Regions from separate parts of the Enterobacter vonholyi genome, predicted to be linked through region 1. Evidence: predicted binding sites of a transcription regulator. Region 1 holds the regulator's gene; the other holds the start of a gene.
What was found. The regulator Fur, encoded in region 1, represses iron uptake genes when iron is present. The targets are predictions, from matches to a motif close to ATAATAATGAGAACNACTATCAA.
Positions count from the first base shown of each region.

Region 2: sodA (superoxide dismutase [Mn]) is a predicted target of Fur. The motif match lies at 1,685-1,707, and genes of this name have one in related genera.

Region 1 is NZ_CP162152.1:1,265,621-1,270,417, forward strand. Features, by position in the region: gene chiP (chitoporin) at 188-1,585, shown strand; gene chiQ (ChiQ/YbfN family lipoprotein) at 1,633-1,959, shown strand; gene fur (ferric iron uptake transcriptional regulator) at 2,052-2,498, opposite strand; gene fldA (flavodoxin FldA) at 2,790-3,320, opposite strand; gene ybfE (LexA regulated protein) at 3,476-3,763, opposite strand; gene ybfF (esterase) at 3,892-4,665, opposite strand.
Region 2 is NZ_CP162152.1:4,369,443-4,374,239, reverse strand. Features, by position in the region: gene AB3N39_RS20565 (alpha-galactosidase) at 1-308, shown strand, start outside; gene AB3N39_RS20560 (MFS transporter) at 353-1,618, shown strand; gene sodA (superoxide dismutase [Mn]) at 1,781-2,401, shown strand; gene yiiM (6-hydroxyaminopurine reductase) at 2,597-3,271, shown strand; gene cpxA (envelope stress sensor histidine kinase CpxA) at 3,374-4,747, opposite strand; gene cpxR (envelope stress response regulator transcription factor CpxR) at 4,744-4,797, opposite strand, start outside.

The DNA of each region.
Region 1 (4,797 bases):
ACTACTGATTATGTGCACTTCGTCATAATCCTGACTTTTGTCCGCTAAAAAGCATTGATAATTCGCGTCGCGAAAAATAACCTAACGACGGTAGTTAATTCGAGGGTATTTAAAACTACCCCTGACCATTTGGTCTTTTTTATTTACGCCGTTTCAGGCGTTTTAATTCGTCAAAGAGGAATAATCTATGCGTACGTTCAGTGGCAAACGTAGTGCGCTGGCGCTGGCTATTGCCGGTGTGACAGCAATGTCGGGCCTGGTAGTGACACCAGAGGCGAAAGCGGCGGGCTTCATCGACGATTCTACCCTCACGGGCGGTATCTATTACTGGCAGCGTGAACGTGACCGTAAAGACGTCACCGAAGACAAATACAAAACCAACCTTTCTCATTCCACCTGGAACGCCAACCTGGACTTCCAGTCAGGCTATGCCGCGGATATGTTCGGTCTGGATATTGCTGCGTTTACCGCGATTGAAATGGCGGAAAACGGCGACAGCGCCCACCCGAACGAAATTGCCTTCTCCTCCAGCAATAAAGCGTATAAAGAAGACTGGTCCGGGGATAAGAGCGGCATCAGCCTGTACAAAGCCGCTGCAAAATTTAAATACGGTCCGGTATGGGCGCGCGGTGGTTATATTCAGCCAACTGGCCAGACCCTGTTAGCACCGCACTGGAGTTTTATGCCGGGTACCTATCAGGGTGCGGAAGCCGGGGCGAACTTTGACTACGGTGATGCGGGTGCGTTGAGCTTCTCCTATATGTGGACCAACGAGTACAAAGCACCCTGGCACATCGAGATGGACAAGTTCTACCAGAACGATAAGAAAACCAAAGTCGATTATCTCCACTCGCTGGGGGCGAAATACGACTTCAAAAACGATCTGGTTCTCGAAGCAGCATTTGGCCAGGCGCAAGGGTATATCGATCAGTACTTTGCCAAGGCCAGCTATAAGTTTGATGTCGCGGGTAGCCCGCTGAGTACCAGCTATCAGTTCTACGGTACGCGCGACAAAGTCAGCAACGGTGGCGTCAATGACATTTATGATGGCACCGCGTGGCTGCAGGCGCTAACCTTCGGCTATAAGGTCGGTCAGGTTGATTTACGTCTGGAAGGAACATGGGTGAAGGCGGAAGGGCAGCAGGGCTACTTCCTGCAGCGTATGACCCCGACCTATGCCTCATCCAACGGTCGTCTTGATATCTGGTGGGATAACCGCTCAGACTTCAACGCCGACGGCGAGAAAGCGGTCTTCTTCGGCGCAATGTACGACCTGAAAAACTGGAACCTGCCTGGCTGGGCGGTGGGCGCTTCTTACGCTTACGCCTGGGATGCAAAACCTGCCGATATGGCAACTCCGGACGCATACTACGATCCCAACTATCGCCTGAAAGAGTCTTCTTACAGCCTCGATGCTATCTATACCCTGCAGGATGGCCGCGCGAAAGGCACAATGTTCAAACTGCACTTCACTCAATATGACAACCACTCCGATATCCCGAGCTACGCGGGCGGTTACGGCAACATCTTCCAGGATGAACGTGACGTGAAATTCATGGTTATCGCACCGTTCACTATCTTCTGATGAATCTTCCGGCGGGTTAGATCCCGCCGGACCGGAGACTGCATATGATGAAAAAAATCGTAATCGTCGCGTTACTGGCATCAGGGCTGGTGGCGTGTGCTCAGAGTGAGGCACCGAAAGAAGATTCCCGGCTGAAGGAGGCCTATAGCGCCTGTATTAATACAGCAGAAGGATCGCCGGAGAAAATTGACGCCTGTCAGAGCGTGCTGAACGTGCTGAAGAAAGAGAAAGCGCATGAGCAGTTTGCGACGCGGGAGAATGTCCGCGTGATGGATTACCAGGCCTGTATCCAGGCGCGTAAAACCGGTAACGATCAGGAAGTGACCAAGCGTTGCGATAAGATCTGGAACGAGATACGCAACAATAATAAATAAGTTGCTTTACGCCCGGTGGCGCTGCGCTTACCGGGCTTTTTTCTGGCAAAAAAAAGCCAACCTTTCGGCTGGCTCAGAGTATGAACACTTGATTATTTTGCGTCGTGCGCGTGGTCATCTTCGCGGCAGTCGCCTTCAGCGCAGTGACCGTAAAGATACAGGCTGTGGTTGGTCAGGCGGATACCGTGACGCGCGGCGATTTCACGCTGGCGCGCTTCGATGGAATCATCGCTGAATTCAATGACCTTGCCGCAGTCGAGGCAGATCAAATGATCGTGGTGCTGCTGCTGGGTCAGTTCGAAAACAGATTTACCGCCTTCGAAATTATGACGGGTGACAATGCCCGCGTCATCAAACTGGTTCAGCACGCGATAGACGGTAGCCAGCCCAATCTCTTCACCCATGTCGATAAGACGTTTATAAAGGTCTTCCGCACTGACATGGTGATTGTCTGGACCCTGAAGCACTTCGAGGATTTTTAACCGAGGAAGCGTAACTTTCAGGCCAGCCTTCTTTAATGCGGTATTGTTGTCAGTCATGCGGAATCTGTCCTGTTGCTAAACGATTCACTTCTGTAGGAAGTGACAGAAAATGCACCTGGGATAATGCGTCTCATTATAGAACTGCCATGGCTAAATGAAAACTGCAAGTCTCAGGCAAAATATGCTTATAAAAATGGGGTATCACCAACAAACTTGCTCGATGGAAAACCACATTTTATCAGGGAGACATTGTACAGGTCTGGGCGAAAAAGTTAAAAGATTGTAGCAATTAATTTAATCGGTTTGACCTGGTGCACGGGCGCAACCGCCGTTGCGCCGCGAGAAAAATCAGGCGTTAAGAATATCGTCCAGGTGCAGCTCTTCACGGATCTGCTTAACCCATTTCTCAACGCGCTCTGCGGTCAGTTCTGGCTGACGGTCTTCGTCGATGGCCAGACCCACGAAATGATCGTCATCGGCCAGGCCTTTAGACGCTTCGAAGTGGTAACCAGCGGTCGGCCAGTGGCCTACGATAACCGCGCCATTCGGCTCAATGATGTCGCGGATGGTACCCAGCGCGTCACAGAAATACTCAGCGTAGTCTTCCTGGTCACCGCAGCCAAACAGGGCAACTAGCTTACCGTTGAAGTCCACTTCTTCCAGCGTCGGGAAGAAATCATCCCAGTCGCACTGGGCTTCACCGTAGTACCAGGTTGGGATACCCAGCAGCAGAATATCATAGCCTTCCAGATCTTCTTTGCTGCTCTTGGCAATGTCATGCACATCAGCAACGTCTTTACCGAGCTGTTTTTGAATGTTTTTTGCGATATTTTCGGTATTGCCGGTATCACTGCCAAAGAAAATGCCGATGATTGCCATGAGTAAAATAACCTCTTGAAACTTAATAGTATGGTGGCGCAATTCGGCCACGGATAAGGGCAATAATAGCAGAACTGGCAACCCTGCGGAAACAGCTATCGCGCAGGACTGCACTCTGTGCTACATGAAAAGGGTAATAAAGGGGATTTTCAGACTTATGCCTGGCTGCGCAACGTCTCAAGCTGGGCGATTAACATCTCTTCAATGAGCTCGCTGCGGCTGATATTTCGCGCGTCAGCCAGCTCGTTCAGCGCATCGACGGCGTCGGCGTTAAGCTTCAGTTCGACACGCTTAAGCCCGCGATTTTTATCGCGTTTAAGCTGATTGCGTTTATTGATACGCAGCTGTTCATCGCGCGAAAGCGGATTCGTCTTCGGTCGTCCCGGGCGACGCTCATTCGCGAACAGATCTAGTGTCGTACGGTCCGTTTGTTCTTTGGCCATGATTCTGAGACTTCGGGGGAAACACGCCGCCCTGCTAATGCCCGGGCGATAAGCGCGCCATCATACATCACCAAAAACGGCACGCCAACGACTGGAAGCCCGCAGCCTTCCAGTCGCTTTCTTTTTAATCAATTTGTCGTATCAGCGAGATAGCGGCGAATGGCGCGCAGCACGGCATCGGGTTTTTCTGCGTGCACCCAGTGTCCGGCACCGGCAATCACGTGGGCGCGAGCCTGCGGGAATTGGGCCAGCAGCGTGTCGCGGTACGCGTCGGTAACGTAAGGAGAGTTACCGCCGCGAATAAAGAGGGTAGGGTGCGGCCAGGCGGGGACGGTTTCCCAGCCCACGATGTTGTTGTACTGGTTCCAGAGCACCGGCACGTTAAAACGCCATTGGCCGTCAACAAACGACTTCAGCAGGAACTGGACTACGCCTTCTTCATCAAGATGCTCACGCATGACGGCAGCCGCCTGTTGGCGAGTCGCGACGCCCGCTTCGGTGACCGCATTGATGGCGGCAAAAATTTCGTCGTGGCGGCGGACGTCGTAATCCACGGGCGCAACATCAATTACAATCAGGCCGTTAATACGCTCCGGGGCCAGTGCCGTCAGGGCCATCACTGCTTTGCCACCCATTGAATGCCCGATGAGGGTCACCTTTTGCAGGTCGTTGGCATCCAGCGTATCCAGCAGATCCTGCGCCATTGCCGCGTAGGTCATCTCGTCGGAACGGCCGGAAAGACCGTGATTGCGCATATCGACCTGTAAAATATCGTGGTCAGTAACCAGATCGCGCGCCAGCACGCCCAGGTTATCCAGGCTGCCAAAAAGCCCGTGAACCAGTACGATGGGAGAATTATTGTTCGGCGATTGTGCAGTTTGCGCTCGGGTATTCAATTTCATGGCAAAGTTCTTTTTTTACGTATGTCAGGTTAGGGTATCATGTTGACCATTCTGCCGCCCGGCTGCAAGGTTCCAGTTTAATCTGACTTTTGCCGCCAACCTGGTTTGACGCTATCCGCTGTTGGGATTTGA
Region 2 (4,797 bases), 1.4 Mb from region 1:
CACAGGGTATTGTGAGCGAAGATAAAACGCAGGGGCTGTTTATCGTCAGCCAGCTCGCCATGCCGGACTACACGTTGATGATGCCGCTGCGCATGCCGGGGCTTGAGCCCTGCGCGCAGTATCGTATTTCGCTGCTCGATCACCCTGATATTCACATCACCGGTGAGGGGGGACATACCATGCGCAAGCTGCCGGCATGGATGGAAACACCGCAAACGGCGAGCGGCGAGTGGCTGATGCAGGCGGGCATTGCGCTGCCGATTCTGGATCCGGAAACCGCCGTTCTGATTGGCGTTGAACGCGTGTAAAGGTGACGGGCCGGGCTGCCGGCCCTCCGTTGAGGATAAAAATAATGAACACAACACCCTGTACCCACAAAGACAACCCTAACTTCTGGATTTTCGGGCTGTTCTTCTTTCTCTACTTCTTCATCATGGCCACCTGCTTTCCGTTCCTGCCGATCTGGCTGTCGGATATCATCGGCCTGAACAAAACCCATACCGGCATCGTCTTTTCCTGCATCTCACTCTCGGCCATTGCCTTCCAGCCGGTGCTTGGGGTGATCTCGGATAAACTGGGGCTAAAAAAACACCTGCTGTGGATCATCTCCGTGCTGCTGTTCCTGTTTGCCCCTTTCTTCCTCTACGTCTTTGCGCCGTTACTCAAAGCCAACATCTGGCTGGGCGCGCTGAGCGGCGGCATTTATATCGGCTTTGTCTTTTCGGCGGGCTCAGGAGCCATTGAGGCCTACATTGAACGCGTGAGCCGTAACAGTTTCTTTGAGTACGGTAAGGCGCGCATGTTTGGCTGCCTCGGCTGGGGGCTATGCGCCTCCACGGGCGGGATCCTGTTCGGCATCGATCCGTCGTATGTATTCTGGATGGGTTCGGCGGCGGCGCTGCTGTTGATGCTGCTGCTGGTGGTCGCGAAGCCAAAACCCAACCAGACGGCGCAGGTGATGAATGCGCTGGGTGCCAACCAGCCGCAGATCACCGCGAAAACGGTCTTTAGCCTGTTCCGTCAGCGTAGGATGTGGATGTTTATTCTGTACGTGATTGGCGTGGCCTGCGTCTATGACGTCTTTGACCAGCAGTTTGCTACCTTCTTCAAAACGTTCTTCGCCACGCCGCAGGAGGGCACTCGCGCCTTTGGTTTTGCGACCACTGCCGGGGAAATCTGCAACGCGATCATCATGTTTTGTTCACCGTGGATCATTAACCGCATCGGCGCGAAAAACACGCTGCTCATCGCCGGGGTGATTATGGCGACGCGCATTATCGGCTCGTCGTTTGCCACCACCGCCGTAGAAGTAATTGCCCTGAAGATGCTGCACGCGCTGGAGGTCCCGTTCCTGCTGGTGGGGGCATTCAAGTACATCACCGGGGTGTTTGATACGCGACTCTCGGCCACTATCTATCTGATTGGCTTCCAGTTTGCCAAACAGTCGGCAGCGATCTTCCTTTCCGCGTTTGCCGGAAATATGTATGACCGGATCGGTTTCCAGGAGACATACCTGATGCTGGGCTGTTTCGTGCTGGCGATTACGGTGGTGTCGGCGTTTACGCTCAGCAGCAGGGAGGAGATTGCGGCAGGCAATAAGGCGCTGGAAGTCCATTAACGCTCTGAACCCACGCACTATTCCGGCGTTGGTCAAAAAACGAATAACCTTATAAAAACTACGGCATTGATAATCATTTTCAATATCATTTAATTAACTATAATGAACCAACTGCTTACGCGGCATTAACAGCTGTGCCGCCCGACAATAATGGAGAGGATTATGAGTTATACACTGCCATCCCTGCCGTATGCCTACGACGCACTGGAACCGCATTTCGACAAGCAGACGATGGAAATCCATCACACTAAACACCACCAGACCTATGTGAACAACGCGAACGCCGCGCTGGAAAGCCTGCCAGAGTTCGCTAACCTGTCTGCTGAAGAGCTGATCACCAAGCTGGACCAGCTGCCAGCGGACAAGAAAACCGTTCTGCGTAACAACGCTGGCGGCCACGCTAACCACAGCCTGTTCTGGAAAGGCCTGAAGACCGGTACCACCCTGCAGGGCGACCTGAAAGCGGCTATCGAGCGCGACTTCGGTTCCGTTGACAACTTCAAAGCGGAATTCGAAAAAGCCGCTGCAACCCGTTTCGGCTCTGGCTGGGCGTGGCTGGTTCTAAAAGGCGACAAGCTGGCGGTAGTGTCTACTGCTAACCAGGACTCCCCGCTGATGGGTGAAGCAATCTCTGGCGCATCCGGCTTCCCAATCCTGGGCCTGGACGTGTGGGAACACGCTTACTACCTGAAATTCCAGAACCGTCGCCCGGACTACATCAAAGCGTTCTGGGACGTGGTGAACTGGGACGAAGCAGCAGCGCGTTTCGCCGCTAAAAAATAAGGTTGCATTGACGCCTGTGAGAAGCGAGTCTTATGACTCGCTTTTTTTTGTATCTGTATACCCGTCATACTTCAAGTTGCAGGTGCGTTGGCTGCGTTCGCTCACCCCAGTCACTTACCTGAGTAAGCTCCTGGGGATTCACTCTCTTGCCGCCTTCCTGCAACTCGAATTATTTAGGGCATAAAAGGAGCAGCGATGCATTATCCGGTGAATGTATTTACAGGCAAGGTAAGGGAGTACGACGACAGCCGCCCGAGTGCCATCGCCAAAATTCAGGTCGACGGTGAGCTCACGTTGACCGACCTCGGGCTTGCGGGCGACGAGCAGGCCGAAAAGAAGATCCACGGCGGGCCGGAGCGCGCGCTGTGCCACTACCCGCGCGAGCACTATCAGCACTGGAAGGCAGAGTTCCCGGAGCAGGCGGATCTCTTCGTTGCTCCCGCGTTTGGCGAGAATCTCTCCACCGAAGGGCTCACCGAAAAGAACGTGTTTATCGGTGATATCTACCGCTGGGGCGATGCCCTGATTCAGGTGACGCAGCCACGCTCGCCGTGCTTCAAGCTCAACTACCATTTCGGTATTCAGAATATGTCGGCCCAGCTGCAAAAAGCGGGTAAAACCGGCTGGCTGTATCGCGTGGTGCTGGCTGGGCAGATTTCAGCGGACGCCCCGCTTGAACTGGCGTCGCGCCTGAGCGATGTGTCTGTTTATGACGCCTGCGCCATTGCCTGGCATATGCCGTTTGACGACGAACAGTATCACCGCCTGCTGTCGGCGGCGGGGCTATCGACCAGCTGGACGAGAACGATGCAGAAGCGGCGTTTAAGCAGCAAGATCGAAGATAATTCGCGGAGATTGTGGGGGAAATAACTGCCCCTCACCCCGGCCCTCTCCCCAAAGGGGCGAGGGTGAAAAAACCTCACTAAGCAGTCACCTCTCCCCTATGGGGAGAGGGGTACGATGAGGGGAAAACTAAGAACGCTTATACAACGGTAGCCACAGCGTTAATCGTAGTCCACCCAGCGGACTGTCATCGGCTTTCACCCAGCCGCGGTGCTGTTGCATGGCGGTTTCCACAATAGCCAGACCCAGCCCCGTGCCGCCGGATTCCCGGTCGCGCGCCTCATCGGTACGATAGAACGGACGGAAAATTTGCTCGCGATCTTCCGGGCTGACGCCAGGACCGTCGTCGTCGACAATGACGGTGATCCCGTCTTTATCCACCGAGAACGCCACCTCAATCTTAGTATGCGAGTAGCGCAGGGCGTTACGCACGATATTCTCCAGCGCGCTTTCCAGCGCGTTGGGGTTACCGTAGAGCGGCCACGGGCCCGGCGGGAAGTTGACGGTGAAGGATTTGCCCATCTGCTCTGCTTCGAATGCCGCGTTGTCCAGCACCTCGTGCCAGAGGTGATTCGCTTTCACCGTTTCGCTAACCAGCGCGTTTTTCTGCTGATTGCGGGACATGACCAGCAGATCGTTGATCATGCTGTCCAGGCGGTGAGCTTCGGTTTCGATACGCTCCAGCTCTTTGCTCTCACCGCTGCGGCGGCGCAGCAGCGCGGTGCCAAGCTGTAAGCGCGTAAGCGGGGTACGCAGCTCGTGCGAGATATCCGACAGCAGGCGCTGCTGTGCGGTCATCATGCGATCGAGAGCGCTCACCATCTGGTTAAAACTGGTCCCGGCGGCAAGGAACTCCTGCGGTCCGGCTTCCAGTTCAGGGTGTTGTCGCAGGTTACCCTGTGCCACCTCATCGGCGGCATTCTTCAGCTTACGCGCCGGTTTTGCCAGGCTCCACGCCAGCCATAACAGCAGCGGCGAGCTGACCAGCATAGTAACAATCAGCAGCAGGAGAGGGCGGTCAAACAGCAGGTTGATGAAGTCGGACTGGGAGCTGCTCGCGGGGCGAATCAGGTAGAGCTGATAATTATCCTCTCCGTCCCTAACGGAGAAAGGCCCCACCATCTCTACGCGCCCATATTTCTTCTTCTGGGGATGATCGGCGTTATCCGCCTGGCCAATGAAGTTGCGGATAATCTGCATTTCATTGCGATCGGCCCCAATCACGCGGCCTTCGCTGGTCACCAGCAGCAGGCGTTGTCCGGGCGGCGCCCACTTGTCGATAGCGCGAAACAGCCTGCGCCACCACATTAAATCGTTTGGCGGATCGTTTGCCAGCTCGGCTTCCACGTGCTGCTCGATCATCACGCCCTGACGTTGCTCGCTGTCGAGAAGCTCCGTCATCTGGCGTGAGTCAAGTTTTGGCAACATCAGTACGAGCATTAAAACCAGTGCCAGCGTCAGCCAGAAGATGGCGAAGATGCGGGCGGTTAAGCTTCCTATCATGAAGCGGAAACCATCAGATAACCGCGACCACGCAGGGTTTTAAACCATGG